Regions from separate parts of the Klebsiella sp. HN106 genome, predicted to be linked through region 1. Evidence: predicted binding sites of a transcription regulator. Region 1 holds the regulator's gene; the other holds the start of a gene.

What was found. Region 1 encodes Fur, which represses iron uptake genes when iron is present. Its sites were predicted from a motif close to ATAATAATGAGAACNACTATCAA; they were not measured.
Region 2: the regulator Fur is predicted to act here: its motif matches at 12,898-12,920, upstream of sufA (Fe-S cluster assembly scaffold SufA).

Annotation. Positions count from the first base shown of each region.
Region 1 is NZ_JBLURD010000002.1:374,355-390,704, forward strand. It holds gene ACSIPU_RS08425 (FGGY-family carbohydrate kinase) at 1-552, opposite strand, end outside; gene ACSIPU_RS08430 (ABC transporter permease) at 580-1,566, opposite strand; gene ACSIPU_RS08435 (sugar ABC transporter ATP-binding protein) at 1,577-3,061, opposite strand; gene ACSIPU_RS08440 (ABC transporter substrate-binding protein) at 3,167-4,081, opposite strand; gene ACSIPU_RS08445 (erythritol/L-threitol dehydrogenase) at 4,316-5,389, opposite strand; gene ACSIPU_RS08450 (DeoR/GlpR family DNA-binding transcription regulator) at 5,504-6,301, opposite strand; gene ACSIPU_RS08455 (hypothetical protein) at 6,626-7,045, opposite strand; gene pgm (phosphoglucomutase (alpha-D-glucose-1,6-bisphosphate-dependent)) at 7,102-8,742, opposite strand; gene seqA (replication initiation negative regulator SeqA) at 8,775-9,323, opposite strand; gene ybfF (esterase) at 9,508-10,281, shown strand; gene ybfE (LexA regulated protein) at 10,415-10,708, shown strand; gene fldA (flavodoxin FldA) at 10,858-11,388, shown strand; gene fur (ferric iron uptake transcriptional regulator) at 11,680-12,132, shown strand; gene tcuR (tricarballylate utilization LysR family transcriptional regulator TcuR) at 12,260-13,186, shown strand; gene tcuA (FAD-dependent tricarballylate dehydrogenase TcuA) at 13,284-14,687, shown strand; gene tcuB (tricarballylate utilization 4Fe-4S protein TcuB) at 14,674-15,813, shown strand; gene ACSIPU_RS08505 (MFS transporter) at 15,868-16,350, shown strand, end outside.
Region 2 is NZ_JBLURD010000001.1:801,289-817,638, forward strand. It holds gene ACSIPU_RS03795 (MFS transporter) at 1-775, opposite strand, end outside; gene ACSIPU_RS03800 (bifunctional sugar phosphate isomerase/epimerase/4-hydroxyphenylpyruvate dioxygenase family protein) at 852-2,708, opposite strand; gene ACSIPU_RS03805 (TetR/AcrR family transcriptional regulator) at 2,835-3,473, shown strand; gene fumD (fumarate hydratase FumD) at 3,499-3,711, opposite strand; gene ynhH (protein YnhH) at 4,024-4,224, shown strand; gene pykF (pyruvate kinase PykF) at 4,221-5,633, shown strand; gene lpp (murein lipoprotein Lpp) at 5,946-6,182, shown strand; gene ldtE (L,D-transpeptidase LdtE) at 6,247-7,230, opposite strand; gene sufE (cysteine desulfuration protein SufE) at 7,332-7,748, opposite strand; gene sufS (cysteine desulfurase SufS) at 7,760-8,980, opposite strand; gene sufD (Fe-S cluster assembly protein SufD) at 8,977-10,251, opposite strand; gene sufC (Fe-S cluster assembly ATPase SufC) at 10,226-10,972, opposite strand; gene sufB (Fe-S cluster assembly protein SufB) at 10,989-12,476, opposite strand; gene sufA (Fe-S cluster assembly scaffold SufA) at 12,479-12,856, opposite strand; gene iraP (anti-adapter protein IraP) at 13,394-13,735, shown strand; gene ACSIPU_RS03870 (hypothetical protein) at 14,386-14,712, shown strand; gene ACSIPU_RS03875 (GlsB/YeaQ/YmgE family stress response membrane protein) at 14,832-15,080, opposite strand; gene menI (1,4-dihydroxy-2-naphthoyl-CoA hydrolase) at 15,451-15,861, opposite strand; gene ydiJ (D-2-hydroxyglutarate dehydrogenase YdiJ) at 15,858-16,350, opposite strand, start outside.

The sequences.
Region 1 (16,350 bases):
CTGGTTATAAAAATTGCTGCCGGAGATATTGGTAATTTCCGCCGTCGCCTCGCCGGTCAGACGAAAGCGAATGTAGTCGTGCACCATTAAAACGGCGTCGATTCTGTCGTAGTTGGCGGGCTCATGTGCTTTTAACCACGCCAGCAGCGATACCGGGTGCCCGGTCCACAGCTGCTGCAGCCCTTTGGGATAGGCCAGTTTATCGACCCCTTCGCGGTACCATTTTTTGACGAACGCCAGCGCCCGGGTATCGGATGAGATAATTCCGTTGCGCACCGGCTCGCCTTTTTTATCTATCGCGTACAACCCTTTGCCGTGCGAGGAGAAGCCGATCCCGCCAATACTTAACGCTGGCACCTGGCTTTCAAACAGCGCTTTTTTTATTACGCTGCAAACGGTATCCCATAGCTCATGCATGTTCCGCTCGGTAAAACCCGGCTGTTCGGTTAATACCTGTGCATATTGCGAAGCCACGTGGATCTCCTGCCCGCACTCAGTATATATCCCGGCTTTGGTGACCGTACCACCGATATCCACTCCGATAAAATTCATATCCCTTCGTCCCATAATTAATATAAGTTAACGTCTGGCTGAGCTAATAAAGGTGGCGCCCCAAATAATAAGCCCTTTCACCACGTACTGAACGTAAGGTGAGATCCCTAACAGGTTTAATCCATTATTCAGTACGCCGAGCATCATGGCGCCGATCAGCGTGCCAATAATCATTCCGCGCCCACCGGCAATCGATGCCCCGCCGAGCACCACGGCGGCAATAGCATCCAGTTCAAAACCGACGCCCGCATTAGGCTGACCGCTCATCACCCGTGAGGTAAAAATAAGACCGGCAAAACTGGCGGTAAAACCGCTGATCACATAAACCAGCAATTTATAATATTTAACCCGCAGTCCGCTCAGGCGCGCCGCTTCTTCATTGCCGCCAAGAGAATAAACATAGCGGCCAAACGGCATATGATTCAGCACGATATAAAAGATGAAATATAAAACCACCATCAGAATAATAGGTACCTGAATACCGAACAGATATTCACGGCCCCAAAAAGCGAATGAATCCGGTAAGCCGGAGATGGGATAGCCGCCGGTATAGATCAGTGCCAGCCCCTTCGCAATAATCATCGCGCCGAGGGTTACGATAATCGGCGGCATTTTGCCGTAGGCGGTTAAAAAGCCGTTCAGCGCGCCAAAGGCGACGCCGGAACCCAGGCCGATAAGAATGGCTAACCACGGATCTAAACCATAGTACTTCATTAATCCCGCCATCAGCGTACCGGCCAGGGCCATGACCGCGCCGACGGAGAGATCGATCCCACCGGTCAGGATGGCAAAGGTCATTCCGATGGCGATGATGGCATTGATCGAGACCTGACGGGCGACGGTAGATAAGTTATCAACCGTTAAGAAGTAGTCATTAAAAATAGCCATACAGGAAAACAGGAGTACCAGACCAACGAACGGCAGGAATGCAGGCATTTTTAATAAACTATGCAGCATCTTTTTATTTTTATCAGGAGACACGGCTGGCGCTAATGATACGTTTTCATTACTCATTTAATACTCCCTAAATAATATTACCGGCAGCATGCAGCATAATGACGGTGGAATTAATTTGGTCGTTCTCAAGCTCCGCAACGATATTACCGTCGCGAAAAACCATCACCCGGTCGCTGACGCCTATGACCTCTGGAAGCTCAGATGAAATCATAATTATCGCAATCCCCTGGGCGGTGAGGTCGCGCATAATCTGGTAGATTTCTGATTTTGCTCCGACATCAATACCGCGAGTCGGCTCGTCAAAAATAAGAATATTGACGTCATGATTTAACCAACGAGAAATAACGACTTTCTGCTGGTTACCGCCGCTCAACGTCCCCACCGCGGTCCCGGCATCTGGCGTTTTCACACCAACGTGGCTAATTAAACGCTCGGCGGTCAGGCGCTCTTCGTTATCGCGGATAAGCGAGAACTGGCAGGCGTGTTTGTTAAGCCAGATATTGTCTTTGACCGAAAAAGGCAGTACCAGTCCCTGCGTTTTGCGGCTTTCCGGCAACAGGCCGATACCCAGACGCAGAGCCCGATCGGTTGAATTTATCGTCACCTCTTTTCCGGCCAGACGGACGCGTTTTTTGTAGCATTTATCCGCGCCGGTCAGAGCCAGAATCGCTTCGGAACGCCCCGACCCCACCAGCCCGGCAAGGCCTAAAATCTCCCCTTTGCGCAACGTCAGCCGATTAACCTGACTACTTTCGGTCAGCTGAATTTCCGCCTCCAGCAGTATTTCATCATGCGCCAGCGTCCGCCGCTCGGGATAGATGTTCTCCACCTCACGGCCGACCATCATCTGGATCATCTCTGCGATATCGATATTGTCGACCTTTGCCGATCCGATATATTTGCCGTCGCGCAGAATACTCAGGCTGTCGCAGATTTCATATATCTCCTCCAGGTGATGCGAGATAAAGAACATGCCGACGCCTTTAGCCTTTAAATCGCGCATCACGCGGAAAAGATGTTCCGCCTCGCCAGGAGTTAGGGTCGCGGTGGGTTCGTCCAGAATGAGAATTTGCGCATCCAGCGACAGCGCTTTGGCAATTTCCACGAATTGCTGCTCGGCGACGCTGAGATGGCAGATTTGCTCGTCGGGATCGAGCGTGACGCCAAGCTCTTTAAAAATGCGTAACGCCTCCCGACGCATCGCTTTACGATCTAACAGGCCAAAACGATTTACCTTTTCACGATTAAGGAAAATATTCTCATAAGCGTTCAGATAGGGAATAAGAGAAAACTCCTGAAAGATAATCCCTACGCCGCAGGCAATCGCATCGCGATAGTTATGAAAATGCTGCTGCTTACCATCAATATAAATATTACCGGCGTCAGGTTGATAGATCCCGCACAGGATTTTCATCAGCGTCGATTTACCCGCGCCGTTTTCACCTAATAAAGCGTGAACTTCTCCACGAGCAAGGGTGATATTAACATTATCCAGCGCCTTGACTCCGGGGAAGCTTTTACTGACGTTTTTGACTTCCAGTAAGCTGGGCATAAACATCGCTCCATAATGGCTCGATAAAATAGCGAGCCATACTTTAATAAGAATCCGGCACGGCTCACCTGAATAAGCGAGAGCCGCTGTGGCGTAATAACGCGATTACCAGTGGAAATCTTTGGCGTTGTTTTTATCGATAAGCTTCACATCAACAGGAATCTCTTTAGGAATATTCGCCCCCCAGTGTTTTGCCAGGGCAATACCTAAGCCAATACGCAGCTGATCGCGCGGGAACTGTGCTGCGGTAGCAATAAACGGCGTATTACCTTTGGCAATTTCAGCCACCGCTTCCGGAGAACCATCGACGCTGACCAGCTTGACATCGCGTCCAGATGACTGAATAGCCGCCAGGGCACCGAGTGAGCCAACATCATTGACGCTGAAAATACCGTTGAGCGTCGGGTTGGATTGCAGCATATTTTCCGTCACGCTCATGGAGGTATCGCGCTCTTGTTTACCATTCAGTTTGGTAAGCACTTTAATATTGGGATGCTTTTTCATCGCATCTTCAAAGCCGCGCACGCGCTCCAGAATAGGCACCACCGGAATTCCGTCGAGAATCGCCACGTTGCCTTTATCTCCCAGCGCTTTGGCTAAATGCTCTCCGGCAATAAAGCCCGCATCATAGTTTTTTGAACCCACAAAAGAATCAATCGGACCGTTAGCCTGAGCATCTATCGCCACCACCACCACGCCGGCTTTTTTGGCGGCCAGGACGGCGGTTTCCGCGCCAACGCTATCTGCCGGGTTAATCAGCAAAATATCAATTTTCTTTTGCAGCATATCCTCAACATCGCTAATCTGCTTGGAGACATCATGCGCCGCATCCGCAGTATAGACGGTCGCGTTAATATCTTTTGCCGACTGTTCAAGCGACTCTTTCATGGTCACGAAATATTCGTTGTTTAATTCCTGGAAGGACATGCCGATAGTCAAAGGCTTAGCATTAACGCAGGCGACCATGCTCATAGCCAGAAGTCCTGAGAGTAATGCTTTGGTATTAAATTTTACAGGCATTCAATATCTCCTTATTGAGTTGTGCGCTGCGGAATATAAATTATTCAGCAGCGTTTTCATGGTACTAATGTTGCCTGATTTACTGAGCAATAAATTCACCACTGGTAATTAGCAGAGGCTACCGACATTTATCTCAGCAATCCCCATGATTGAAGAAATCCAGTATTGATTTAGCAGCCATTTATGAAAGTGCAGAACAATAAATATAAATGACGCGAGTGAATGATGATAAATTTATGGCTTGATAACGACCTTGATGGAATCCAGCGATTTGGCCATCTCAAAAGCGGCTTTCCACTCATCGATAGAATAGAAATGCGTTACCACGCCTTTGGCGGTCAAGAGGCCACGCTCAAAAAGATCGATAGCGATTTCATAGCTGTAGGGGCCGAGATGCGCACCGCGAATATCGAGCTCTTTGCGGTCGCCGATGATCGACCAGTCGGCGGTGGTTTCTTTCCCAAACACGCTAAATTCAACGAAGCGCCCCAGTTTGCGTATCATCTCCAGTCCCTGAGTCACGCCAACAGGCGCGCCGGTCGCTTCGATATAAACGTCGCAGCCGTATCCGTCCGTCATGGATTTAACAATGGCGACGGCGTCCTCTTTCGCCGCGTTGATGACCACGTCGGCGCCAAACGCTTTAGCCAGCGCCAGGCGATCTTCCATGGTATCGATGACCACCAGTTTCTTCGGCGTCTTAAGATGAGCGACCTGCACCATGCACAGCCCCAGCGGCCCGGCGCCGGCGATAACGACCACATCATCCAGTTCGATATCCCCGCGGCGTACCGTATGGATTGCACAGGCCATAGGTTCGATCAGCGCCGCATCTTCTTCACTTAATGATTCAGGAATTTTATGAATAATCGCGCGTTCGGAGAAACGCATATATTCAGCCATACCGCCATCGGCGACATCTTTCTGGAAGCCGTAAATATCATGGGTTTCACACATCCAGTATTTTCCGGTTTTACAGAAACGGCACTCATGGCAGGGAACAATCTGTTCAGCGAGAATGCGATCGCCAATTTTTAATTTATATTTTTCAGCGGAACCCGGGCCTAATTCAGCAACCCGACCGTAAAACTCATGGCCGGGCACTACCGGCGTTTTTACCCACGGATTATCACCCCAGAACATCGGCGCACCGTCCTGGGCCTTGCAATCACCGGCGCATATTCCACAGCCGTCAACCTTAATGACCACTTCCTTTTCTTTGGCGATCGGGCGGCGAATTTTCTCAAAGCGATAATCCTGGGGACCGTGGCAGACAACCGCTTTCATATCTTCAGGTAATTGTTCCATCGTAAACCTCTTTTTCGGATAAATAATGAAGAGGGACAGTATTGCTAATGCAATACTCCTCCAACTGGTACAGAGCGATTAAATGATGATGCAATTAGATTATTATTCAGAGCCTTATTTGGTCTCTACAATATGTACCTGATGCTGGCGATAGATATCGCCGGGTAACTCATTAGTGATCAAGATATCAATATCCGCCAGATCGCATATTTTATAAAGCGAATAGCGTTCAAATTTACTGCTATCGACCATCAGAATTTTTTGATCGGCAACTTTCAGCATCTCTTGCTTTAGCCGGACGTTGACTTCATTACTGTCTTTAATTTCCAGACCGGAGTCCAGGCCCTGACAGGAAAAAAACAGCTTATTGACCTTAAAATTGTTGATAATGAACTCAGCAACCGGACCGTGAAAGTCACCGTGACGCTCAGAATATTCACCACCAACGCTGACAATTCTTATTTTTTTGCGACAGGCTAAGGTTTGAATAATATTCAAAGAATTAGTAATAACGGTCAATTCAATGTCAGGTAGCTGACGGGCTAAAAACCAGCAGGAGCTGCTATTATCCATAATGATGCACTCATGCTCATGAATAAATTGCAGCGCACCTTTGGCGATGCGCATCTTACGTTCTGGCTGTTCTTTCGTGCGTTTAATAAAGGCTTCGGCTTTATCGACAAAGTTTCCGTTATTTGCCGGCATATCGGCAGCTAAAAACGATGCCGTATTTTCGGAAATCATTGCGCCGCCAAAGCTGCGCACTATTTTCTTATTCCTGGCCAGCGCAGTTAAATCACGTCGAATAGTTTCCGGAGATACACCAAATAATCGCGACAGCTCATTAACTCTGGCACATCCCTTTTCTACGACATATTCCACAATTAATGAGTGACGTTTAACTTGTAACATATAAGTTCTCAAGAAAGCATCCAGGATTTAATGACATAAATATAACAAAATCATCCATATCAGTAAGTGACATAAATCATACAAAATCAAAACAAGCTTTTAGCTTTTTTTAATTTGAAGTAGATCATATATATATATGGGAAATTTCATTTTAATCACGAGAAATTTGTGACTAAAATCGCAGAATTAGCCGTGATTGTTCACCTGCTCCGGTAGTTAATTCGGCAAAACGGGCAAACCCGGTCAACGACCTGATACCCGTTTATGCCCGATTCGGTCACCGTGTTACCGGATACCCCTGCCCCGTGAAGATAACGCGAAAAGTTAAATCTTTCGCCATCGCCATAACGTCATCAATTTTGCCGCCTCAGAGACCAGCAGCAGAGCGATAAAGAAAGCCGCGCCTTTAACTCCCAGGACCTGCGCGCCCCATAGCACCAGCGAAAGTGAGGGCAGCATAAAGGCCAGCCGCAGGGGCGTTTGCGCACAGGCCAACCGCAGGGCATAGCGGCTCTGCCGCCAGAGGAGAACCATCGACACGGGAATAGTGACAATCAGCAGCACATTCAGCGGGAACAGCCAGGCGGCCGCGGGGCCAAGGGTGGGTACAAGCTGGAGATAAGAGAGGATGTCGTCGTAGAAAGGCAGGCGCTGATGGTAAAGATTCCAGCCGAGAAACTGGATGAGATAAAAGAGATCCATCCCGCCCCAGAACCGGAAGACGTGTTTACGTTTTAGTTTCATCGCCGCCTTGCGAAAAAAATCAGGCCCTGAAACGGGCCTGATTATCATGTGGGAGATTAGGCGTTTTTCAGCACTTCGCTGACAATCTCCACCGCTTCTTTTTCAATCTGCTGACGGTGTTCAGCGCCGAGGAAGCTTTCACAGTAGATTTTGTAGGCATCTTCGGTACCTGACGGACGCGCGGCGAACCAGCCGTTGTCGGTCATCACTTTCAGACCGCCAATCGCCGCCCCGTTGCCCGGAGCCGCAGTCAGACGCGCGGTAATCGGATCGCCTGCCAGGGTGCTGGCGCTCACCATTTCCGGAGAGAGCTTAGACAGCGCCGCTTTCTGGGCTGAAGTCGCGGAAGCCTGCAGACGATTGTAGCTTGGCGCGCCGAAGCGCTCTGCCAGCTCGTCGTAGTGCTGCTGCGGGTTTTTCCCGGTCACCGCGGTGATTTCCGCCGCCAGCAGGCACATGATGATGCCGTCTTTGTCAGTGGACCACGGCGTCCCGTCAAAGCGCAGGAACGACGCCCCCGCGCTCTCTTCGCCGCCGAAGCCGAAGCTACCGTCGAACAGGCCATCAACGAACCACTTAAAGCCAACCGGTACTTCCACCAGCTTGCGGCCCAGATCGTTGACTACGCGGTCAATCATCGCCGAGGAGACCAGGGTTTTACCCACCGCAACATCTTTGCCCCACTGCGGGCGATGCTGGAACAGGTAGTTAATCGCCACCGCCAGGTAGTGGTTCGGGTTCATTAACCCGGCCGGCGTGACGATACCGTGGCGGTCGTAATCCGGGTCGTTGGCGAAAGCCAGGTCAAACTTGTCGCGCAGCGCCAGCAGGCCCGCCATCGCGCACTCGGAGGAGCAGTCCATACGGATTGCGCCGTCTTTATCGAGGTGCATAAAGCGGAAAGTCTGATCCACGTGGTCATTCACGATAGTCAGGTTTAGGTTGTAATGCTCGGCGATACGCTTCCAGTATTCGATACCGGAGCCGCCCAGCGGATCGACGCCCAGCGTCAGTCCGGCTTTCTGGATCGCCGCCATGTCGACGATATCCGCTAATCCCTCAACAAACGGCTGCACCAGATCCTGCTCTTTGACGTGACCGGAGGCCAGCGCCGCATCAAGCGTCATACGCTTCACGCCCTGCAGACCCGCCGCCAGCAGTTCGTTGGCGCGGTTTTCGACCACTTTGGTGACGTTGGTATCAGCCGGGCCGCCGTTCGGCGGGTTGTATTTGATACCGCCGTCTTCCGGTGGGTTGTGGGACGGCGTAATAACAATACCGTCAGCCAGCGGGCCGCCCTTTTTGTTGTGCACCAGAATCGCATTGGAAATCGCCGGCGTCGGGGTGAAACCGTTGTTTTCCTGCACGATAACGTCAACCCCGTTCGCCGCCAGCACTTCCAGTACGGAAATAAAGGCAGGTTCGGAGAGCGCGTGGGTGTCCTTCCCGACGTAGCATGGGCCGGTGATCCCGTTCTTCGCGCGGTCTTCAGCAATTGCCTGGGCAATCGCCAGAATATGCTGCTCGTTGAAGTTATGGCGCGCCGCGCTGCCGCGATGGCCGGAGGTGCCAAACTTCACCGCATGTTCCGCATTGCCTACTTCCGGCTTCAGCACATAGTACTGGGCAGTCAGTTGGGCGACGTTAATCAAATCACTCTGTTGCGCAGGTTGACCTGCGCGCTTATCGATTGCCATTGCCTGATCCTTCTGGTGCAAAAGTTAAATGACTAGATCGTACCGCAAACCTTTTCGATCAATTCCGCAGGGAACTGCATGGACTGCATGATGTGTTCGATCATGCTGCATTTGCGACCGGTATTGGTATTTGTGATAACCCACCACGGCGTACCGGGGACCTGCTTAGGCTTAGTCTGATTACCGTTTTTCTGCAGCGTGCGCTCATCTTCAGCGAAATAGACGCGGGTGCGCCCGTGCAGAGACTCGGTGGCCTCGGCAAACGCTTTGCTGTCTAAGGTGTAGAGGGTAGTCAGAACCAGCATGAATCGGTTTACCGCGCGCTTTTGTTCGGCATACTCATCAGATAACAGCAGCTCACGCATCGCGCGAACTTTATCCTTCAGAGGATTAGCGGGCTTCACGTCAACGACAGGCGTTGGCGCCGGTGCCGGAGCGGCTTTCGCTACCGGTGCGGCAGGCTGGGAAACGGCGGAAAACTTCAACATGCGCCGTAAAATGTCGGATGCACTCTCGCCAATATGCTTGGTGTGGCTGGCAATATAGCTATAGAGTTCATCATCAACTTCAATTGTTTTCATCTTAATCCAGTGCGATATCTTTTTCTGAATACAAGTTGTCGGGATTATAGGGACAAATCCCAACCGCGGATAGCGTCAAACCAGGATGACGGCAAAACTCAGAAATCTTCCGGGTCTTGCAGCCGGATGGCAGAATGTTCAACATAATACCCTAACCCGACGGAGCGAAAAAAAGAACTTTGCCATGAAATTAAATAGCCGAGCGCAATCTGCACAGAATCAGCACAATAATCCCCCTATCGTCCTGGTCCACGGCCTTTTTGGCAGCCTGGACAACCTTGGGATCCTCGCCCGCGATCTGGTTGTCGATCACGATACGGTGCAGGTCGACATGCGAAACCACGGTCTCTCCCCGCGCGCGCCGGAGATGACCTACGCCGCGATGGCTGAGGATCTGCTTGATACTCTCAATGAATCGCAGATTGAGAAAGCCACCTTTATTGGTCACTCTATGGGCGGCAAAGCGGTGATGACGCTGAGCGCGCTGGCGCCAGAGCGCATCGCAGGCCTGGTAGCTATTGATATCGCCCCGGTGGATTATCACGTCCGCCGCCATGATGAAATTTTTGCTGCCATCAACGCCGTTACCGATGCGGGCGCCGCTACGCGTCAGCAGGCAACGACGGTCATGCGTCAACACCTTAATGAAGAGGGCGTGGTTCAGTTTCTGCTGAAATCCTTTGTGGATGGCCAGTGGCGTTTTAACGTACCGGTGCTGTGGGAGCAGTACGACAACATCGTCGGCTGGCAAACCGTCCCGGCATGGCCGCATCCGGCGCAGTTTATCCCCGGCGGCAACTCCCCTTACGTGACCGATGCCTGTCGTGACGCGCTGCTGGCGCAGTTTCCCGAAGCTCGGGCGCACGTTATCGCCGGCGCCGGACACTGGGTGCATGCTGAAAAACCGGAGGCTGTGATCCGCGCCATTCGCCGTTATTTGACCTCTATCGCCGCGTAACTGCCTAAAATATACTCGACCGCGCGGCTTAATGTCCGCGGCCGTTGGCGCAGCCCGCCGCCTGATGTATTATGGCGCGCTGTCTGCGTCGGCTATGCCCGATAGCTTGTTTCCCCCGAAGTCACTCTGAATCATGGCAAAAGAACAAACGGACCGTACGACATTAGATTTGTTCGCAACTGAGCGTCGGCCGGGAAGACCGAAAACGAATCCGCTTTCGCGCGATGAACAGCTGCGCATCAACAAACGCAATCAGCTTAAACGCGACAAGAGCCGCGGCCTGAAGCGCGTGGAGCTTAAGCTCAATGCCGATGCGGTCGATGCGCTCAATGAGCTGGCCGAAGCCCGTAACATGAACCGCAGCGATCTGATCGAAGAGATGCTGATGACCCAGCTGGCAGCCCTGCGCGGCCAGGATAAAGCCTAAAACCCTCAAAAAATAAGCTTTCATGTAGCAGAGTGTGCAGTTGGGCGTGATTGCTGTTTCCGCGCCCTTCTCAGTTCTGCTATCATTGCCCCTATCTGCGGGCATTACGCCACTACCACATCATTAAGTTTCAAGAGGTTATTTTACTCATGGCAATCATCGGCATCTTTTTTGGCAGCGACACCGGCAACACCGAAAATATTGCAAAAATGATTCAAAAGCAGCTTGGTAAAGATGTTGCTGATGTTCACGACATTGCCAAAAGCAGCAAAGAGGATCTGGAAGCTCACGATATCCTGCTGCTCGGCATCCCAACCTGGTACTACGGTGAAGCCCAGTGCGATTGGGACGATTTCTTCCCGACGCTGGAAGAGATCGATTTTAATGGCAAACTGGTAGCCCTCTTTGGCTGCGGCGACCAGGAAGACTATGCTGAATACTTCTGCGATGCGCTGGGCACCATTCGCGATATCATCGAACCGCGCGGCGCAACTATCGTTGGCCATTGGCCGACCGCTGGCTACCATTTTGAAGCCTCTAAAGGCCTGGCCGATGACGATCATTTTGTCGGTCTGGCTATCGACGAAGACCGTCAGCCTGAACTGACTAACGAACGCGTCGAAAAATGGGTAAAACAGATTTCCGAGGAGCTGCACCTCGAAGAAATCAAGAATGCCTGAGTCTAAACGGCGTAATCACCATATTTCGCCGAATTGATAGATAAAAGCAATCAAAGTTATAGCTACAAGTTTTTAACTTTTAATCACATATCTGTACAATGTCCTCTGATTTAACGGGGTCGCGTGAAGCACTTTGTAGCGAGTGCCTCGTTTTTGACAGCATACAAGGCCCGATGCTTGCAGTTTTCATTTCACCATGGCAGTTCTATAATGAGACGCATTACATCGGGTGATTCTCTGTATTACTTCCGCTGATGGAAGTAGATCGTTTAGCAACAGGACAGATTCCGCATGACTGACAACAATACCGCATTAAAGAAAGCTGGCCTGAAAGTGACGCTTCCGAGATTAAAAATCCTGGAAGTGCTGCAAGGACCGGATAACCATCATGTCAGTGCGGAAGACTTATACAAACGCCTGATTGATATGGGTGAAGAGATTGGCCTGGCCACCGTCTACCGCGTACTGAACCAGTTTGACGACGCCGGTATCGTCACCCGTCATAATTTCGAAGGCGGTAAATCCGTTTTTGAACTGACGCAGCAGCACCATCACGATCATCTGATTTGCCTGGACTGCGGCAAAGTGATCGAGTTTAGCGATGATTCCATCGAAGCGCGCCAGCGTGAGATTGCCGCCAGACACGGTATTCGCCTCACCAACCACAGTCTGTACCTGTACGGCCACTGTGCAGAAGGCGACTGCCGCGAAGATGAACATGCCCACGACGCGGTAGAGAAATAATCACCGCATCGTTTATCAGCCAAAGCCAGCCTGCGGGTTGGCTTTTTTTTGCCCGCCATCTGCCGCCTCTTCCTCTCGCGCCTGAATACGTTTACTGTCGGTGCATCCTGCTTTATACGGAGTGCTTATGGAGCTTCGCCAGCTACGCTATTTTGTGCGCATTATTGAAACCGGCAGTATGGGCCGCGCCGCGCTTGACCTGAATATCGGCGTCTCCGCGCTTAGCCAACAAATGGCGCGCCTGGAAAATGAACTCGCCATTCGCCTGCTACAACGGACGTCTCGCGGTGTAATGCCCACCAGCGCTGGCCTCGCCTTCTATTCACAGGCGCAGCTGGCGCTGCGTCACGCTGATGATGCGGTTCTTGCTGCGCGCGAGGCGCGGCTATCTGGCCACGTCAGCGTCGGCATGGCCCCCAGCACCGCCTCTGTGCTCGGCGTACCCTTTATCAACGCGATGCGCGAAAGCTATGCCGACGTCCGCCTGCATCTGGTAGAAAGTCTCTCCGGCAACCTTGAACGCATGATCAACACCCGTCAGCTCGATTTAGCGATCGTGTTCCAGAAGGAGAAGCTTGTGCGCTGGAGCGCCAGGCCGATTCTTGAAGAGCGTCTGTTTCTGATTGGCACCCATAAGGTACTGGCTCCCCTTCCCGACGATAGCATCTCGCCGGACCAGCTCTCCGCTGTCCCGCTGATTATGCCAAGCCTGGGGCATGGGCTGCGCGGCAGGCTGGAGGCGATGTGCCAGGAGCATGCGCTTAATGTCGATGTGGTCGCTGAAATCGACGGTCTGGCCCTGCTGATGCGCGCCGTGCGCGACGGCCTCGGCGCCACTTTGCAGCCGGGAGCAGCGATTTCTCATCTCGACGGCGAGCCCCTGAGAGTGATCGGCATCAACAATCCGATACTCAGTCGGCCTAATTTTCTCGTCAGTCTTTCCGATGATGAACTGACCCCATCGGGTCTCGCCGCGCGAGTCATACTGGCAAAAGTCATGCGTCAGCTGGTCGAATCTGGCCGCTGGCCTGGCGCCAGCCTTTACGCACACTAAACCCCTCTTTAGCAATACGCCATAGCGTCCTGCCGCCCTGAGCGCATACATTTCCATTACAAATTTAACAATAAAGCAAACCGTAATGGAGCCAAAAATGGTGGATGTACTGGTGATTGGCGGCGGCAACGCTGCGCTATGCGCCGCCTTGACCGCCCGGGAATCCGGCGCGTCCGTGCTGCTGCTGGAGGCCGCGCCGAAAGAATGGCGCGGCGGAAACTCTCAGCACACGCGGAACCTTCGCTGTATGCACGATGCTCCGCAGGATGTGCTGGTCGACAGCTATCCGGAAGAAGAGTACTGGCAGGATCTGCTGCGCGTCACCGAGGGTAATACCAACGAAGCGCTGGCGCGGCTGGTGATCCGTACCTCATCACAGTGCCGGGACTGGATGCGCCAGCACGGAGTTAACTTTCAGCCGCCGCTCTCCGGCGCACTGCACGTCGCCCGCACCAACGCCTTTTTCATGGGCGGCGGCAAGGCTCTTATAAATGCTTATTACCGCAGCGCGGAGCAGATGGGTGTACAGATCCGCTACAACACCCCGGTCCAGGCGCTCGAATTATATAACGGCGAATTCGTCGCCGCGCTGGCGGGTGAAGAAAGGATTGCCGCAAAAACCTGCGTCCTCGCCGCCGGCGGCTTTGAGTCTAACCGCGAGTGGCTGCGCGAAGCGTGGGGACAGAACGATCGCGGCGAATGGCCAGCCGATAACTTTCTCATCCGCGGAACCCGCTTTAACCAGGGCGTGCTGCTGAAATATATGATCGACGCCGGGGCTGACGTTATCGGCGATCCCTCGCAGTCACACTGCGTCGCCATAGACGCCCGGGCACCGCTCTATGATGGCGGGATCTGCACCCGCGTGGACTGCGTATCGCTGGGCGTGGTCGTAAACCGCGACGCCGAGCGCTTTTATGATGAAGGGGAAGATTTCTGGCCCAAACGTTATGCCATCTGGGGGCGGCTGGTCGCCCACCAGCCGGGACAAATCGGCTATTCAATTATCGACAGCAAAGCGATCGGTCACTTTATGCCGCCGGTTTTTCCCGGCGCCCAGGCCAATACTATCGAAGAACTGGCTCGCCAACTGGGGCTGGACGCGGCGCGTCTGGCGCAAACCATCGCGCACTATAACGCCGCCTGCGTGCCGGGCCAGTTCGATCATACCTGCCTTGATAACTGCGCAACATCAGGCCTGACCCCACCGAAAACCCACTGGGCGCGGCCCATCGATTCGCCGCCTTACTACGGTTACGCCTTGCGCCCGGGGATCACTTTCACCTACCTCGGACTGTACGTCAATGAACGCGCCGCCGTCCATTTTGCGGGCAAACCCAGCCGTAACCTGTTCGTTGCTGGCGAAATGATGGCCGGCAACGTGTTGGGCAAAGGCTATACCGCCGGCGTAGGCATGTCGATTGGTACGACGTTCGGCCGCATTGCCGGCCAGCAGGCCGCCCGTGCGGCACAGCAGGAGATACATCATGAAGTCGCTTGAAAAGTTGATTATCGACGCGCAGATCATCACCGAGCCGGAAGCGGAAGTTGAACGGGTGATGCAGGTCTGTAACGCCTGCCGCTATTGCGAAGGGTTTTGCGCCGTGTTTCCGGCCATGACTCAGCGCCTGGCTTTTGGTAAAGCGGATATTAACTACCTGGCCAACCTGTGCCACAACTGCGGCGCCTGCCTGCATGCCTGCCAGTATGCGCCGCCGCACGAGTTTGCCATTAATGTCCCGAAAGCGATGGCGGAAGTCCGCCTGGAAACCTATCAGCACTATGCCCAACCCGCGGCTTTCAGCAGCCTTTACCGTCGGGCCGGCGTGACCACGGTGCTGGCGCTGGTCGCCGGTTTGATCCTCTTTTTGCTATTGGCGATGGGGCTCAATGGCTCGCTGCTTCATCCACCGCTGGCCGGCGATTTTTACCGGATATTTCCCCATAACCTGCTGGCCTGGATGTTTGGCTCGGTCTTCATTCTGGCCATAGGGTTACTGATGAGCGGGGTGATCCGCTTCTGGCGCGAGATTTCACCGGGTCAGCCTCAGGCTATCGACATCGCTACAGCCTCGCATAATGCGCTCACGCTGAAGTATCTCGACGGCGGGCACGGTAAAGGCTGCAACGAGGCTGATGACGCGTTTACCCTGATGCGCCGCCGTTTCCATCACTTTACCTTCTACGGTTTTCTGCTCTGTTTCGCCGCCACCGTGGTGGCTACGGGTTATCACTATATCGCCGGCTGGGAAGCCCCCTACCCGTTCTTCAGCGTACCGGTTGTACTGGGCACGCTCGGCGGTATCGGCCTGCTGGTCGGCCCGGCGGGTTTGCTATGGCTAAACCTGCGCCGCTCGCCGCTGCACGGCGATGCGCGGCAAAAACCGATGGATCGCGGCTTTATTTTGCTGCTGTTTTTAACCAGCCTGACCGGACTGGCCCTGCTGGCAGGGCGCGATACCTCGTGGATGGGCGTCCTGCTCGCCATTCATCTCGGCGTTGTGATGGCGCTGTTTTTAACCCTGCCATACGGAAAATTTGCCCACGGATTTTATCGGTGTGCGGCGTTACTCAAGTGGGCAATTGAGAAACGGCGCGGAAAACAGGCGGCAGTCGCAGGCGACTAGTCCGCTCCTCTTACCTCTATAAAAACAAGATAAAGACAATGGAGAGCAACCCCTATGACGCAATCATCATCGCGCGCCGGTACCTTCGGCGCTATTCTCCGCGTGACCAGCGGTAATTTTCTCGAGCAATTCGACTTTTTTCTGTTCGGTTTTTACGCCACCTACATCGCCAGAACGTTCTTTCCGGCGGAAAGTGAGTTTGCGGCGTTAATGCTCACCTTCGCCGTGTTTGGTTCGGGCTTCCTGATGCGCCCTATCGGGGCGATAGTGCTGGGGGCCTATATCGACAGAATCGGGCGGCGTAAAGGGCTGATGGTGACGCTGGCGATTATGGGCTGCGGGACACTGCTGATAGCACTGGTCCCCGGCTATCACGCCATCGGCGTTCTCGCCCCCATTCTGGTATTAGTCGGCCGTCTGCTGCAGGGATTCTCGGCGGGCGTAGAGCTCGGCGGCGTGTCGGTCTACCTGTCGGAAATCGCCACCCCGGGGAAAAAGGGGTTCTATACCAGCTGGCAATCCGCCAGCCAGCAGGTG
Region 2 (16,350 bases), on a different contig from region 1:
TATTACCGGCAAACTGCCCGATGCTGGCGCCGAGAATCTGTCTTTTCGCCAGCAGTTGGCGAATCAACGGCCAGCTAAAGGCGGTATGCTGCTCTGCGCCGGTGGACATTCCGCCGCCGTTGACGATGTGCTCGCGCTCCTGCTGATTGAGGTGTTTATCTTCATGCGGCTCGCGATAGCAGCGCCACCACACCAGCGCGAACATCACGCCGACCGCGCCGACGCTAATAAACAGCGCGCGCCAGCCGAAGCTGCCCATTATCCAGAACAGCAGCGGCGAAAAGCAGGCCAGCCCGAGATATTCGCCGACGGTATAGACCGCCGTCGCCTTCGCCCGCTCCTGCTGCGGGAACCAGGCGCTCACCACCCGACTGTTCACCGGGAAACAGGGCGCTTCGCTGACGCCGAGGCCAAAGCGGCACAACAGCAGACTTTTCAGGCCAACCGCCAGGCCGTGGAACATGGTGAATAGCGACCACAGGGTCAGCGCCAGAAAATAGGTCACTTTGTTGCCGAAGCGGTCAAGGAAGATGCCGCCAGGGATCTGCGCCAGCGCGTAGGTCCAGGCAAAGGCGGAGAACACGATGCCCATCATTGCGGCATCAATACCCAGCTCAGCGGTCAGCTGCGGCGCGGCGATACCCAGCACCGTACGGTCGAGATAGTTGATCATGGTGCCGACGGCCAGCAGCGCAAGAATACCGATACGCCGCCGGGAGGGCCTCACGCCGGACGCGGCCGCCGCCGTCGGGTGATTGTGGCTATAAGAGTTCATAGTCGTTTCCTGTCATAGGGTACAGCCGGATATTGTTATTGTGTTTGCAACGTTGAGTGGTGAACCATCTGCTACATTACTCGGTGTACTGCATTGCTGACAAGCGTACAGCTGCATTTACAGCACCATAAAGTGCGTAACCGTTGCGCCGTTCGGTCAGTTCAAAGAAAAAGCGTCCCACCGCAATCGGTCGGGTGTAGAGGTGAAAGAATTCGCCGCCGCTGCCATCGCGATCGTAAAGAATTTGATGATTCTTCAACAGGTTAACAGGAATACCCTTCCCATAACGGGCCAGCAAATCTTCATAGTAATTCGCCGGAATCGGCAGCGCATTGACGGCAACCTCGGGCACGCTTGCAAGCGTGGAGGATAAATCGCGGCAGGCAAAAGCCGCGTGCTGTAAACCAGCTCCCTGATAACAGGCCACTGAACGGGCAATTTGCGTGGCGCGGCTTTGCGAAATATTCAGCGCAAAGCGGATGTCGCCCTGCGGACTGCGTACCGCCAGGCTGCGCACCAGCCCGTACGGATCGGGTAGCGTTTGTTCATGCTCAAGGATAAAACCGAATACGGTGCGGAAAAAAATGATCCAGTTATCGCGGCTATCCGACTCCATGCCAAGTGCCAGGTGATCGATACCACAATAATCGTCGCGCGGCGTGACGTCCGTGCGCAGATGGAAATCGCGCGTGTAGATGTCGTCGCCCACTTCAATCAGATAAATCAGGCTACCGTCCGGGGCGCAAACCGCCGGGATTGGGCTTTCGTTGGGACCGGCATCGCCCTGCCAGGTGGCATAGCCCAAGGCGCGGGCGCGCTCGACGATTGCCGCACTCTGGCTGACGCGTAGCGCCATAGCGCAGAGAGAGACTCCGTGACGCTGATGAAAATGGTCGGCCCAGCTATGCGGTTGGGCGTTAACCACCACCCGCGCCCCACCGTTGCGCCAGAGGGAGACGCGTTTTGAGCGATGCGTCCCCTCTTCGGCAAAGCCGAGCTGCGCCAGCCTGTCTCCGAGTACTCCCGCCTGCGATGGCGTGGCGGCAAACTCGATAAACTCGAGCCCGGCATAGACCGGTAGTTCAGCCGGTGCAAACAGCGGCGCGCGGCTTTCCGGCAGCCGGTGGCGGACCTGCTCTTCCAGCCACAGCAGCGAGCGATAGCCATCTTTCGCCGTCGCACCGTTGGGAGAAGCCCGGAAGCTGTCGTTAAAAATCTCCAGCGACCAGGGGCCACGATAGCCGCAGCGGATAATCTCGCAGGCAAAATCCACCAGCGGCAGCTGTCCCTGACCGGGGAAGCAGCGGAAGTGGCGGCTCCATTCGAGGATATCCATTTTCATCAGTGGCGCGTCAGCCATCTGTACAAAGGTGATTTTCTCCAGCGGCACGTCCGCCAGCTGCGCCAGCGTGTCACCGCGCGCCAGCACGTGGAAACTGTCGAGCACAATACCCAGCGCCGGGCTATCGACGCGTTTGACCCGCGCCCATGCCTGATGCCAGCGGTTAACGTGGGTGCCCCAGGCCAGCGCCTCGTAGCCGATGGTGATGCCTTCCTGCTCCGCCAGCTCAGCCAGAGCGCGTAAATCGGCCACCTGCAGTTCGACGTCGGCGGAACAGTCCGGCTGAACGTTACTGCACAGCAGCATGGTATCGCAGCCCAGCTCATGCATGAGCGCAAATTTGCGTCTGGCGCGTTCCATATTAGCGGTGAACTGGGCGCGGCTGGCGCCTTCAAAATCACGAAACGGTTGAAAAAGCGTGATTTTTAGCCCTAAATCAGCCGCCAGGTGGCGGATATCGGCCGGCGTACCGGTATAATAGAGCAGATCGTTTTCAAAAATTTCGACGCCCTGATAGCCCGCCGCTGCGATGGCATGGAGCTTTTCGGGTAAGGTACCGGAAATCGAGACGGTGGCGATGGAGCGCAACATAGTGTCCTCGGGTCATGAGCTGACTTAATGACCTGAATATGAATCATTTGGTTCAATTGCGCCATGGCTGGTTGCAAAATTGTGATCAATATGTGTATTTTTTGCATCTCAAGAAAAGGAGCCGTTATGTCTGCCGTTGCTCATGATGAAGCACAATCGCTTAAGGAGCGGATCTTCGCCGCCGCTATTACCGTTTTCGCCGAGCACGGTTTGTCGGGCGCGCGAATGGAGCAAATCGCCACCGAAGCGCAGACCACTAAACGCATGGTGGTCTACTACTTCAAGACCAAAGAGCAGCTTTATCAGGCCGTGCTCCAGCACGTCTACGCGAGGATCCGCGAAACCGAGCAGCAGCTTGGGCTGGAAAACGTGCCGCCGGTTGAGGCGCTGGTGCAGCTGGTAAAGTGGAGCGTGCGCTATCACGCCACGCACGCCGACTATATGCGGGTTATCTGTATGGAAAACATGCAGCGCGGCAAGTGGCTGAAAAGCTCCGGACAGCTGAAACCGCTAAACCGTACCGCTCTGTCGATTCTGGAAGATATTCTGCAGCGCGGCCAGCAGCAAGGCGTGTTTCAGGCGGGTCTGGAGGCGCGCGATGTGCATCGATTGATCAGCAGCTTTAGCTTCTATCAGGTGTCGAACTTTTATACCTTTAGCAGCCTCTATCTGGACGACCCGATGCCGGCCATTGATGATGAAGCGATGGTCGCCCACCACTGCGATATTGCCGTCAAAGCGGTGATACGCTTTGTGATTTCATGAAGCTCAGGGAAACGCGCAGGTCCGGCTAGCTGCCGGAAAGCGCATGGACCACCTTCTCCATCGCTTCCTGCGTCAGCGCTGAGCGCTTGACCTTCGGGTTTGCCAGGGCGGTACGCAGCACGCCGGCGATAACGATATGCTTTGGCTCTTGACCCAGGTCGCGCATCTCAAGCACGACTTTACCGACAACGCGGCACATTTCCTGATACAGCGCCTCATCTTTGGCTGTGTTTCCCATGCTATTTGGCTCTCAAATTTTCATTATCAATCAAATCATTATTGATATATTTCCCGCTTAAATCAAACCAGCGCGATGATTTCGCCTCAGCGACGTATTTTTGCTGGCAAAGTTGTGAATAAATCCGCATTTCCGCCCGCTTTATCTTGTCAGCTGATGAAAAAATGTGTTGCGCATAAGCGTAGGTTTAGTTTGCATTTTGTTAAGTATATAACTATAGAAATGAAACATGGTTTTCATTTTCTTTTTTGGATTGGGCAACGTATAATGCCCGGCAAATTCTTATTGAATGGTTTCAGCGCATTGGATTGCATGACTAAACGCATAACACGTTGCCTCTTTTCATGGGCTGAACCGCCAGCACACATTCTTCTGCACGCTCTTTTGTTGTCACCTATCCTTAGAGCGTGGCATAGCAACTTTCGTAATACAGGTTTAACTCTGCGGCAGTACGCCCACGGAGTCAGATTCCCCATCCCTATCCTTCACAACTTAAAGATTAAACTGTCATGAAAAAGACCAAAATTGTTTGCACCATCGGTCCGAAAACCGAATCCGAAGAGATGTTGACCAAAATGCTGGACGCCGGTATGAACGTTATGCGTCTGAACTTCTCTCACGGTGACTATGCGGAACACGGCCAGCGCATCCAGAACCTGCGCAATGTGATGAGCAAAACGGGCAAGAAAGCAGCAATCCTTCTGGATACCAAAGGTCCGGAAATCCGTACTATTAAGCTGGAAGGCGGTAACGACGTCTCCCTGAAAGCGGGCCAGACTTTCACCTTCACCACCGACAAATCGGTAGTAGGTAATAACGAAATCGTCGCGGTGACCTATGAAGGCTTCACCAGCGACCTGAGCGTCGGCAACACCGTACTGGTCGACGATGGTCTGATCGGTATGGAAGTCACCGCGATCGAAGGTAACAAAGTTGTTTGTAAAGTGCTGAACAACGGCGACCTCGGCGAGAACAAAGGCGTTAACCTGCCGGGCGTATCTATCGCTCTGCCGGCGCTGGCTGAGAAAGACAAACAGGACCTGATCTTCGGTTGCGAGCAGGGCGTGGACTTTGTTGCGGCCTCCTTTATCCGTAAGCGTTCCGACGTCGTGGAAATCCGCGAGCACCTGAAAGCTCACGGCGGCGAGAAGATCCAGATCATCTCTAAAATTGAAAACCAGGAAGGCCTGAACAACTTCGATGAAATCCTCGAAGCTTCTGACGGCATCATGGTTGCGCGTGGCGACCTGGGCGTTGAAATCCCGGTTGAAGAAGTTATCTTCGCGCAGAAAATGATGATCGAAAAATGTATCCGCGCGCGTAAAGTCGTTATTACCGCGACCCAAATGCTGGATTCCATGATCAAAAACCCGCGTCCGACCCGTGCGGAAGCGGGCGACGTGGCCAACGCCATCCTCGACGGCACCGATGCTGTCATGCTCTCAGGCGAATCCGCAAAAGGTAAATATCCGCTGGAAGCGGTCACCATCATGGCGACCATCTGCGAACGTACCGACCGCGTGATGACCAGCCGTCTTGAGTACAACAACGATAACCGTAAGCTGCGCATCACCGAAGCGGTCTGCCGCGGTGCGGTTGAAACGGCAGAAAAACTGGAAGCGCCGCTGATCGTCGTCGCGACCCAGGGCGGTAAATCCGCGCGCGCCGTACGTAAATACTTCCCGGATGCAACCATCCTGGCGCTGACCACCAACGAAACCACCGCGCGTCAGCTGGTGCTGAGCAAAGGCGTGGTAGCGCAGCTGGTTGAAGAGATCGCCTCTACCGACGCTTTCTATCACCTCGGTAAAGAGCTGGCGCTGCAGAGCGGCCTGGCGCGCAAAGGCGACGTGGTTGTTATGGTTTCCGGCGCATTAGTCCCGAGCGGAACCACCAATACCGCTTCCGTGCACGTGCTGTAATAATTTACAGGTTAATTAGTATTTCCTTTAAAAGCGCCTCATTGAGGCGCTTTTTTTTATTCCAGCACTAGCTGCTATTAATAAAAATGCAAATCGGAATTTACTATTTAACGCGAGATTATCTAAGATGAATCCGATGGAAGCGCGCTGTTTTCTCTCGCCTTTTTAAGGTTACCTGATGATTTCGATGCTTCTTTGAGCGAACGATCAAAAATAAGCGTATTAAAGTAAAAAAATATTCTCATCACAAAAAAGTTTGTGTAATACTTGTAACGCTACATGGAGATTAACTCAATCTAGAGGGTATTAATAATGAATCGTACTAAACTGGTACTGGGCGCGGTAATCCTGGGTTCTACTCTGCTGGCTGGTTGCTCCAGCAATGCTAAAATCGATCAGCTGTCTTCTGACGTTCAGACTCTGAACGCTAAAGTTGACCAGCTGAGCAACGACGTGAACGCAATGCGTTCCGACGTTCAGGCTGCTAAAGATGACGCAGCTCGCGCTAACCAGCGTCTGGACAACGCAGCTACTAAATACCGTAAGTAATAGTATCTGTGTAATAAAAATGGCGCACATTGTGCGCCATTTTTTTTGCCTCTCGTTCCCCCGCCTACTGCACCCTTTTTGCTTCGTCTACCGGCGCACTCTGTACGGACAGGCCCGACGTTGAGCTGCTGCCCGCGGATACCACCACCGGATATCCTGCTCGCCGGGTCAGCGCGCGTTTAAGCATGGCCTCATCCACCGCTTTATCGCCGGAGAATTGATGGAACTCCGCAGGAAGCGTATAGGCCATCGTCTGCGGGTTGCTGGTCTCATCCGGCGTCAACGGTCGATGAACTTCAACATAGCGCTTACCGTCCGGCTCCACGGCGAACTTGACCGGCTGATTGATAATCCGCACCGGCGTCCCGCTTTTCACCTGATTGAATAACGCCTGAATATCCGCCGCATTCATGCGCATACAGCCGGAGCTGACGCGTAGTCCGACGCTATCTGGCGCACTGGTGCCATGAATAAGATATTCCCCGTTGCCGTATGCCAGGCGCAGCGCATAACGCCCCAGCGGGTTATTCGGTCCTGCGGGCACGACCGGCGGCAGCTTAATTCCTTTTTCCAGCGAGCGAGCGCGAATGCCTGCCGTCGGCGTCCAGGTCGGGTTCGGAATTTTCTGCCCTATTCGCGTGGTCATCTCCGGGGTCTCCAGCCCCTGCTGACCAATCCCGAGGGGATAAACCTGCACCTGGTTCATTCCCGGCGGGAAGTAGTACAGGCGCAGCTCGGCCAGGTTGACGACGATCCCTTCCCGCGGCACGTCCGGCAGCAGCATCCGGGAGGGAATCAGCACCTGGGTACCCGGTTTAGGCTGCACCGGGGCAATCGTATCGTTCGCTTCGAGGATCAGCATCGCTGCGGTATCGAAACGACGGGCAATCGCCTGCAGGTTGCGGTCATCCTCCTGTACCGTCCAGGACTGGTTCTCACCAATCAAACGACTGTTGGCAGGGGGAAGAGGGTAATCGACGGCCCAGGCTGCATGTGACGCGCTGAGGGCGCTCAGAACGGCTATGGTGATGAGAGAAGCGCGTTTCATACTGAGATTCCTTCTTTCGCTGATAAAACGCCAGGCCTGTTATGCACAACGGGAGGTTCCCCTCCCGTCGCGCATAACAGAATGAAATCTACTGTTTAATTCTAGCTAAGATTTGCCGCCTTCGCGCGGATTGCGCGGATCATCGCTTCCAGTCCTTGCGACCGTGAAGGCGTCAAGTGCTGCGTGAGGGCCATTTTTTCAAACCACGGGCGCACATCAAAAGCGAGGATATCCTTCGCCGTCATCCGATCGTAAAGAATAAACACCACCGCGATAAGCCCTTTCACAATAGCGGCATCGCTATCGCCGCGAAGCGCAATTGCGCCGCTCTGCTCCTGCGTCATCACGATCCATACCTGGCTCTGGCAGCCCTGAATGATGTTCTGCGCGCTATGCTCTTCCGGGCTCAGCGGCGCAAGGCGCTGCCCCAGTTCGATGATATAGAGATATTTCTCTTCCCAGTTCGCGCAACGGCTAAAGTTGCGCAGCAGTTTGTCTTTATCAGGTAACGCCGCCATAGTTGCTTCCTTTAGCTTAACAATTTGTGGATCCGCTGCAGGCCCGCTACCAGCCGGTCCACCTCTTCCGTGGTATTGTACATCGCCAGCGACGCCCGGCACATAGCAGGGACGCCGTAGAACTCCATGAGCGGCATGGCGCAATGGTGCCCGGTACGTACCGCAATGCCGTAGTTATCCAGGAAGCTGCCGACATCGTAGGCATGATGCTTGCCGAGATTAAAGGCAATCACCCCGAGCCGATTTTGCGGACCATAAAGGGTTAAATCCGCCACGCTCTCCAGCGCCTGCAGCGCGTAGCGCATCAGGGTTTGTTCATATTCCGCGATCTGCGTCAGACCCAGCGCGCTGACGTAATCCAGCGCCGCCCCCAGCCCGATGATACCGCCAGTGTTCGGCGTTCCCGCCTCGAAGCGCCACGGCGCTTTTGTCCAGGTCGTGCCTTGCGTCAGGCTGACCGTGGCGATCATCGACCCGCCCCCTTCCCAAGGCGCCATATCCTGCAGGATATCCTGCTTAACGTAGAGCATGCCGATACCGGTGGGGCCGTAAAGCTTATGCGCGGAAAATGCGTAGAAATCACAGTCCAGAGCCTGCACGTCCACCGGATGGTGCATCACCGCCTGCGCGCCGTCCACCAGCACTTTGGCGCCGTGCTGATGGGCTAAAGCCACCAGGGCGGCGACCGGGTTTTCGGTTCCCAGCACGTTAGACACCTGGGTAATAGCCAGCAGCCGGGTGCGCTCATCAAACAGGCCGGGGATGGCATCGAGCTGCAGCGTACCGTCCTGATTCAGCGGGATGACCCGCAGTTCGGCGCCCACCCTGGCGCACAGCATCTGCCACGGCACGATATTGGCGTGATGCTCCATCGCGCTGACGATGATATTGTCCCCTGCGCCGACGTTAGCATTGCCCCAACTGTTCGCTACCAGATTAATGCCTTCCGTGGTACCGCGAACAAACACCAGCTCTTCTGCCGATCGGGCATTCAGGAACGTCGCCCCCTGCTGACGCACCTGCTCCATCCGCGCCGTGGCTTCCGCGCTAAGGGTATGAATGCCGCGGTGTACCGCCGCATAGCCGTGGCGGTAAAACTCCGCCTCAGCGTTGATCACCGCTTCCGGCTTCTGCGCGCTGGCGGCGCTATCAAGGTAGGCCAGCGGCTGACCGTTCACCTCGCGATTAAGCACGGGAAAATCCGCGCGCACGCGTTCCACAGAAAATGTCATGCTTTACCTCCCGGCAAACGCTGGCCAATACGCGCCAGTATCTGCTGCCTGAGCGCCTCATCATCGATCGCTTCCGTGAGCTCCGCGGCAAAGGCGTAAAGAATCATCTGCTGCGCCGCCTGCTGCGTAATGCCGCGCGAACGCAGATAAAACAGCTGTTCATCATCAATGCGCCCGATGGTCGCGCCGTGGCTGCACTTCACGTCATCAGCGTAGATTTCCAGCTGCGGCTTGGTATCCACTTCGGACAGGCGGCCAAGCAGCAAATTATTGTTGGTCATCTGGCCATCGGTTTTAATCGCATGCTGGGCGACGTTGATCAGTCCATTAAACACCGCGCGCCCTTTATCGTTGACGATGGTTTTGTGCAGCTGACGGCTGTTACAGTATCCGACCTTATGATCGAGCCAGGTGCGGCTGTCGCACACTTCGTTGTTAACCGGCATCGCCAGCGAGTTAATCCGCAGGTTGCTGTTTTCACCGTTCAACTGCGTGCTGGTGTGGTGGCGCAGTACCGAGGCGCCGAGCAGAAAACTGCTGCTGAAGGCGGAGGCGTCGCGTCCGAGGGCCAAATCGTTATGGGCAAAGTGGTAGCTTTGCGCATTTTCAAACGCCAGCTTGATATGCTGCAGGTGGGCGTTATCCGCCACGGACATCGTCAGCCTTGCGCCGGTAAAATGGGCAGCGTCGTTGAGGCTCAGATAGTGTTCGATAATAGTCGCCTGCGCGCCGCTCTCCAGCTCCAGATGGTGGCGATAGTGGGCGGTGTTCATTTCATCGCCCGCCAGCCCGCGCGTCATGTGCACGATCAGCAGCGGCTTTTCCGGTCGCTGGTGGCGCCCGACCCGGATATGGGTGACGCTGGTCGCCAGGCTTTCGGTCAAATGCAGAAAAACTTCGGGCTGAACGGCTTCAGGCAGCGGCTGACGGTCGTTATCTACCCGCACCTCAAAGCCGCTGGCGGTCAGGTCGTCGCTCAGGCGTTCGTTAAACTGGCCGTCGACAAAAACCAGACGCCATGCGTCCACCGCCAGCCCCAGCGCGTCGCGTTGGGCCGCCGTCAGCGTCTGCGGTTCCGCAGCGACAAAAGTATGGTTCAGTAACGCATCCAGCGGCGTATATTTCCAGTTTTCATGTTTACGCGTCGGCAGCCCCAGCCGCAGAAGCTGTTGCAAATGCTGATGCGCCTGCGGGCTGCGCTGCTCGCTTTGCGCTTCAAACAGATGGTGCCACTGCTGCAGCGCGTTACTGCTGTTCGGTAAGCCAGCCATAGCCCTGCTCCTCCAGTTGTTTGACCAGAGTAAAATCGCCGGATTTAACAATCCGCCCCTGGTACAGCACGTGGACGTAATCCGGCTTGATATAGTCGAGAATGCGCTGATAGTGGGTGACGATAATAAACGAGCGCTTGCCGTCGCGCAGCGAGTTGACGCCGTCGGAAACAATCTTCAGGGCGTCGATATCCAGCCCGGAGTCCGACTCGTCCAGGATGCACAGCTCCGGTTCCAGCACCGCCATCTGCAGGATATCGTTGCGCTTTTTCTCGCCGCCGGAGAAGCCGACGTTAACCGAGCGGGTCAGCAGATCCTCCGGCATTTTCAGCAGCTTAATTTTGTCCTCCATCAGGTCCTGAAAGTCAAAACGGTCAAGCTGCTCCTGGCCGCGGTAGCTGCGCACGGCGTTCAGCGCGGTTTGCAGGAAAAACTGATTGCTGACGCCGGGAATTTCAACCGGATACTGAAAGGCCATGAAGATGCCCTCGCCGGCGCGATCTTCAGGGGAGAGTTCCAGCAGATCTTTGCCTTTAAACTCCACGCTGCCGCCGGTCACCTCATAGTCTTCACGTCCGGCAAGCGTGGCGGAGAGCGTACTTTTACCGGAACCGTTCGGGCCCATAATGGCATGCACTTCGCCGGGGCGAACGTCCAGATTCAGTCCGCGCAGGATCTCTTTGTCTTCAACGGCGACCTGCAAATTTTTTATACTTAACATCTTATTTCCTTTGTTATCAGCCGACGCTGTGTTCAAGGCTAATCGCCAGTAATTTTTGCGCTTCTACGGCAAACTCCAGCGGCAGCTCTGAGAAGACATCCTTACAGAAACCGTTAACGATCATCGAGATGGCATCATCTTCGCTGATTCCGCGCTGCAGACAGTAGAACAGCTGATCTTCGCCGATACGGGAGGTGGTCGCTTCGTGCTCAAGCTGCGCGCTGTTATTACGGCATTCTACATACGGGAAGGTATGCGCCCCGCTGTCCGGGCCAATCAGCATGGAGTCGCACTGGGTGAAGTTGCGCGCGTTGGTCGCGGTGGGCATGATTTTGACCAGGCCGCGATAGCTGTTCTGGCTGTGGCCGGCTGAAATCCCCTTCGAGATAATCGTCGAACGGGTGTTTTTGCCGATATGGATCATCTTGGTGCCGGTGTCCGCCTGCTGGTGGCCGCTGGTCAGCGCTACCGAGAAGAACTCGCCAATGGAGTTATCGCCGCGCAGAATACAGCTCGGATACTTCCAGGTGATCGCCGAGCCGGTTTCCGACTGGGTCCACGACATTTTGCTGTTCTCGCCTTCGCACAGGGCGCGCTTGGTCACGAAATTAAGGATCCCGCCGGTATTATTGTCGCCGGGGAACCAGTTTTGCACCGTGGAGTACTTCACCTCGGCATCTTTATGAATAATCACCTCCACCACCGCCGCGTGCAGCTGGTAGCTATCGCGTACCGGCGCCGAACAGCCTTCGATATAGCTCACGTAGCTGCCTTCGTCGGCGACCAGTATGGTGCGTTCGAACTGGCCGGTTTTCTCGGCGTTGATGCGGAAATAGGTCGACAGCTCCATCGGGCAGCGCACGCCTTTGGGCACATAGATAAAGGTGCCGTCGGAGGCTACCGCCGCGTTAAGGGCGGCAAAGAAGTTGTCGTTGCCCGGTACTACGGTGCCGAGGTATTTCCTGACCAGTTCAGGGTGATCGTGAATCGCTTCGCCGAAGGAGCAGAAAATAATCCCCTGCTCCGCCAGCTTTTCGCGATAGGTGGTCGCCACGGAAACCGAGTCAAAAATGGCGTCGACGGCCACCTCCCGCCCTTCGCGAACCGGTACGCCGAGAAGGTTAAACGCCTCTTCGACTTCGCTGGTCAGAAACGCACTGGACCCCGTTTGCTGTAGAGCTCCGGGCTCAGAAGCGCAGGCGTCATCGCAGTTGCCGCAGGAGGGCGCTGAGTAATAGCTGTAATCCTGATAATTCAGCTTGTCGTAGTGCGCTTTCAGCCAGTGCGGCTCTTCCATTGCCTGCCAGGCCTTGAAGGCGTTCAGACGAAACTCCAGCATCCATTCTGGTTCATTGCGGCGTGCCGAAATCGCCCGAACCACCTCTTCATTTATGCCTTTCGCCAGCTCATCGGTCTGTAGCTGGGTAAAAAAGCCCTCTTTATAGTTGAGTGGCCCGCCGCTCCAGGTTTTGACATCGTCAGTTGCTTCAGTATTACGAGACATAGTTACTCCGCCTGAACGCCAAAACTTTCGCCGCAGCCGCATTCGTGCTGCGCTTTGGGGTTATGAAATTTAAAAATCTGGTTTAAACCTTCGCGGACGTAGTCGAGCTCGGTGCCATCGATAAACGGCATGGCCTGCAGCGGCGCCCACAGTTTCGCGCCATCGCGCTCAAAAAGCAGATCGTCCTGCTCCGGTTCAGCGATGAGTTCGAGAACGTAGCCAAAGCCGGCGCAGCCGCTGGTTTTAACGCCCAGGCGTAGCCCCTGCTTGTCGGGTTGTTTGCTGACCAGTTCGCGAATATGGGCGGCGGCGGCTGGGGTCATCGCCAGGCCGCGCCAGCTGAAATCTTCGGGATTAAAAGTTCCTGCATGTGAATCCATCGCTCTACCTCATAGGTTGACGCCATCAGGGCATACCCACTATGTTAGTGATAATGATTATCACTTCAACCCATCCGGAGAAGGGGTATTGTCCCCGCTGGCTCATTTCTTGCGCTTTTTATAAGCATAGACCCTGTGCTCGGCGTTTTCAGCCTGCGAATTTCTGTTTTAATATATTGAAAAATAATAAGATATTGACGTTTGGCGCACTTAATTGCAGGCAATGGCAAAGATGTATCGAAAATACCGATTTATAAAATAGGCGCGGGAAAAAGCACTTTTCATCTACTTGCTGGACATTCAATGAGTTACACGCTTCAGGCCGCAACAAGCCAGCGTGCCGGCAGCAAAATCATCTGACAGCACATTGAGATAAAGCCATAGCGACGGATCGCCTGCAACCGATAATGAAAATACCCCACTACCACTGATGATATATTTTCTGGCATATTTATCTTCAATGGATATTTCGCTGATCCTGCAACGAATATAACCAGCGTGATCTTCGGCGTTTAACTCATTGATTTAAGGATTATCATGAATAATGTCATTCTCAGCATCATCGCGAAAATTTCAGCGATGGATGCAGAAAACAAGCAGCTTGCTGCGCAGGTTGAGGCCCAGTCGCTGCTGATAAGCGCATTGATGCTTGCCATTGGCGAGGAAGGAGGGGTCGCGGAGCTGGTTGGGAATGTGACCAAAGCAATTAACTCGGTGCTTGAATCATCGGAAGATATTCTTAAATCCGACGCTGAGCTTCTGCTGACTAAATTTCAGGAGCAAATAGCGCTCACGCAATTGATTAATACCCACGAAGATAAAATTAATCAAGACGCACTCGGCGGCGGAGAGGCAGCCAAAGGCAAACGCGTGGACTAAGCGGAGCCCTGCTCCAGCGAAGTCCTGCCGCCTGTTCGCCGCGTCGGCGTCCACCGTGGCATCGATTGATGCCGCGCTGCGCATAACGAGGCGCGGCGGCCAATAAACGGTATTAATATTTTCTTCACGTGCGTATCCGGCGGGACGATGGCATTTGCCTCCCATTGCCCCTCTGGCTCCCGCGCCGCCTGACGCGCCACCCGACCAATATGCCAAATTGAGACGCTGTTTGCCCCCTCACTAACGCGAATCCATTCATGCAACGAAACCTATTCGTTTTCATTATAAGTGCTGTCATTTCACAGAAATAAAGATTTATTCAGTACCGGCTGGCTCCTGTAGAATGCGCTGCTAAATTTCCTTCATCTTTTCACGCAATGTCGCAACGGCGACCGATCGGGAACCTGTGTTGTACTGAACTATGGATATAGAAACAGATGTCATGTCGATGTGTATGGTCGTCCTGTTAATTATTAGCGTTTTGCTCGATTAACCCCATTTCCCCCTTAAATTTCGTAAGCCTCACCGTCGCGGACAGGCTTTCACATTCGTGAAGAAATAAGGAGATTCATAGGATTCGCCCGCCGTGGGATTGTTTGCCAAAAGCGTTGCCTCTAAGCTTTTATCGACATACTTATGAGGTAACAAAAATGAAAAAAACTATCATTGCGCTCTTCGCCGTCGTTTCGATTACCGTCACCAGCGCGTTCGCCGCCGATGCAGAGAAAGCCGAAACGCCCTCACCGGCGGCTGAGGCGCATAATGCTGGCCATCCCCCCTTCGAGCTGACTCAGGGTTATGGCCCAATGCCTTTCCCTGTGCCGCCGAAAAAACCGGTTATTTTCTCCGCCACCGTAGCCACCGATAATCCGGTCGAAACGATCAATAAACTCACGCCGCTGATTCCAGCCAGCAAAGCTAAACATTATGAAGTGCGCGTTGAAGTCGTGCCGGTCCCCGATATGCCCGCGCTGTAAGCGCGTATCGTGGTAATAGAATGAAAGAGGGGAAATTAAACACTCGGACATTTTAGAGATATTAAAAAGGCTGCCGACAATGGCGGCAGCCTCTGCACTTTATGGCGTTGCTGGTGCGGTTAGCTTCTGATCTTACGGTAGATGAAGAGTACGACCAGCGCACCAATCACCGCGACGACAAAGCTGCCGAAATTAAAACCGTCGACCCGGCCAAAGCCGAAGAAAGTACTAATCCAACCCCCGACAACTGCACCGATGACACCGAGAATTACGGTAACGATAAACCCGCCGCCGTCTTTCCCCGGCATAATCCACTTGGCTAAAATACCGGCAATAAGCCCAAAAATGATCCATGAAATGATACCCATAGCTAACTCCGTCCTCTTGTTACCTTGTAAATTCTGGTATTAAAAATATTAGCATAAATATTAACGATGTTTGATAAATTTATATTTAACATGGATGGGCTTGTCATATCAAACATAATGGTCTACGCGCTAAAGATGTCGCACAAATAAGCGACCAAAGAATATAAAAGGTAGAAGGCTAATAATCCCTGGTGAGCAGCAAAGTTAAGCCAGGACTTTTCTTATAAAGCGTTAACATTGGGCCTGGTTGAATCTCAATACAAATAACAGTGCAAACCGGCAGCTAGCGGATATAGCGTAGGTACGTTCAGCGGTGATGAAGGATGGCAGGTAATAAGTATTAAGGGGGAAATCTTCCCCCTTAATTGACTTAAATTACGGCTGTGGTCAACCGCGACGAACAGCAAAGACGCCCCTGCTCATCAGTAATGTCGATCTGCCACACCTGGTGACGGGAGCCGACGTGCAGCGCCCGGCACACGCCGCGAACCCTCCCGCTGCGCACCGAACGAATATGGTTGGCATTGACCTCCAGACCGACCACCTTCTGTTCGCCTTCGCTGCACAGGTAGCCCGCCACCGAACCTAACGTTTCCGCTAATACTACCGATGCGCCGCCGTGCAGCAGGCCAAACGGCTGATGGGTACGGCTGTCTACCGGCATGGTCGCGGCGATGGTCTCGTCGGTCATGGCCTCGAAGCGTATATCCAGCAGGCCGACCATGTTCCCGTCGCCCATCGCGTTCAACTGCTCCAGCGTGCTGTGACGTTTCCAAATCATCCCATAATCTCCAGTAGCGCCTGCAGCGGATGGCGTACGCCGCTGCCTTCAATACGCTTCACCTGGCTACGGCAGGAGTAGCCGGTGACCAGACAGCGGTTGCGCGGCAGGCGCTGCATCGCCTGCTGCCAGGAGAGCGCGTAGATGGCCAGCGAATTGGCGTGATTCTTCACTTCATGACCGTAGGTCCCGGCCATACCGCAGCAGCCCACGTTAACGTTTTCCAGCTTCGCGCCAAAGCGTGCGAAGATATCCGCCCACTGCCGGGTAGAAGCGGGAAGCGCCGTCACCTCAGTACAGTGACCAAACAGATACCACGACTCGCCGCCTTGATCCTGCGCTGCGGTTTCCGTCAACGCCTGCGGCAACCATTCATGCACCAGCATCACGCGAAAATCGCCGCGCTTGTCGCCCAGCACCTGGTTGTATTCATCGCGATAGCAGAGCACCAGCGCCGGATCGACACCCACCATCGGCATGCCGAGCTGG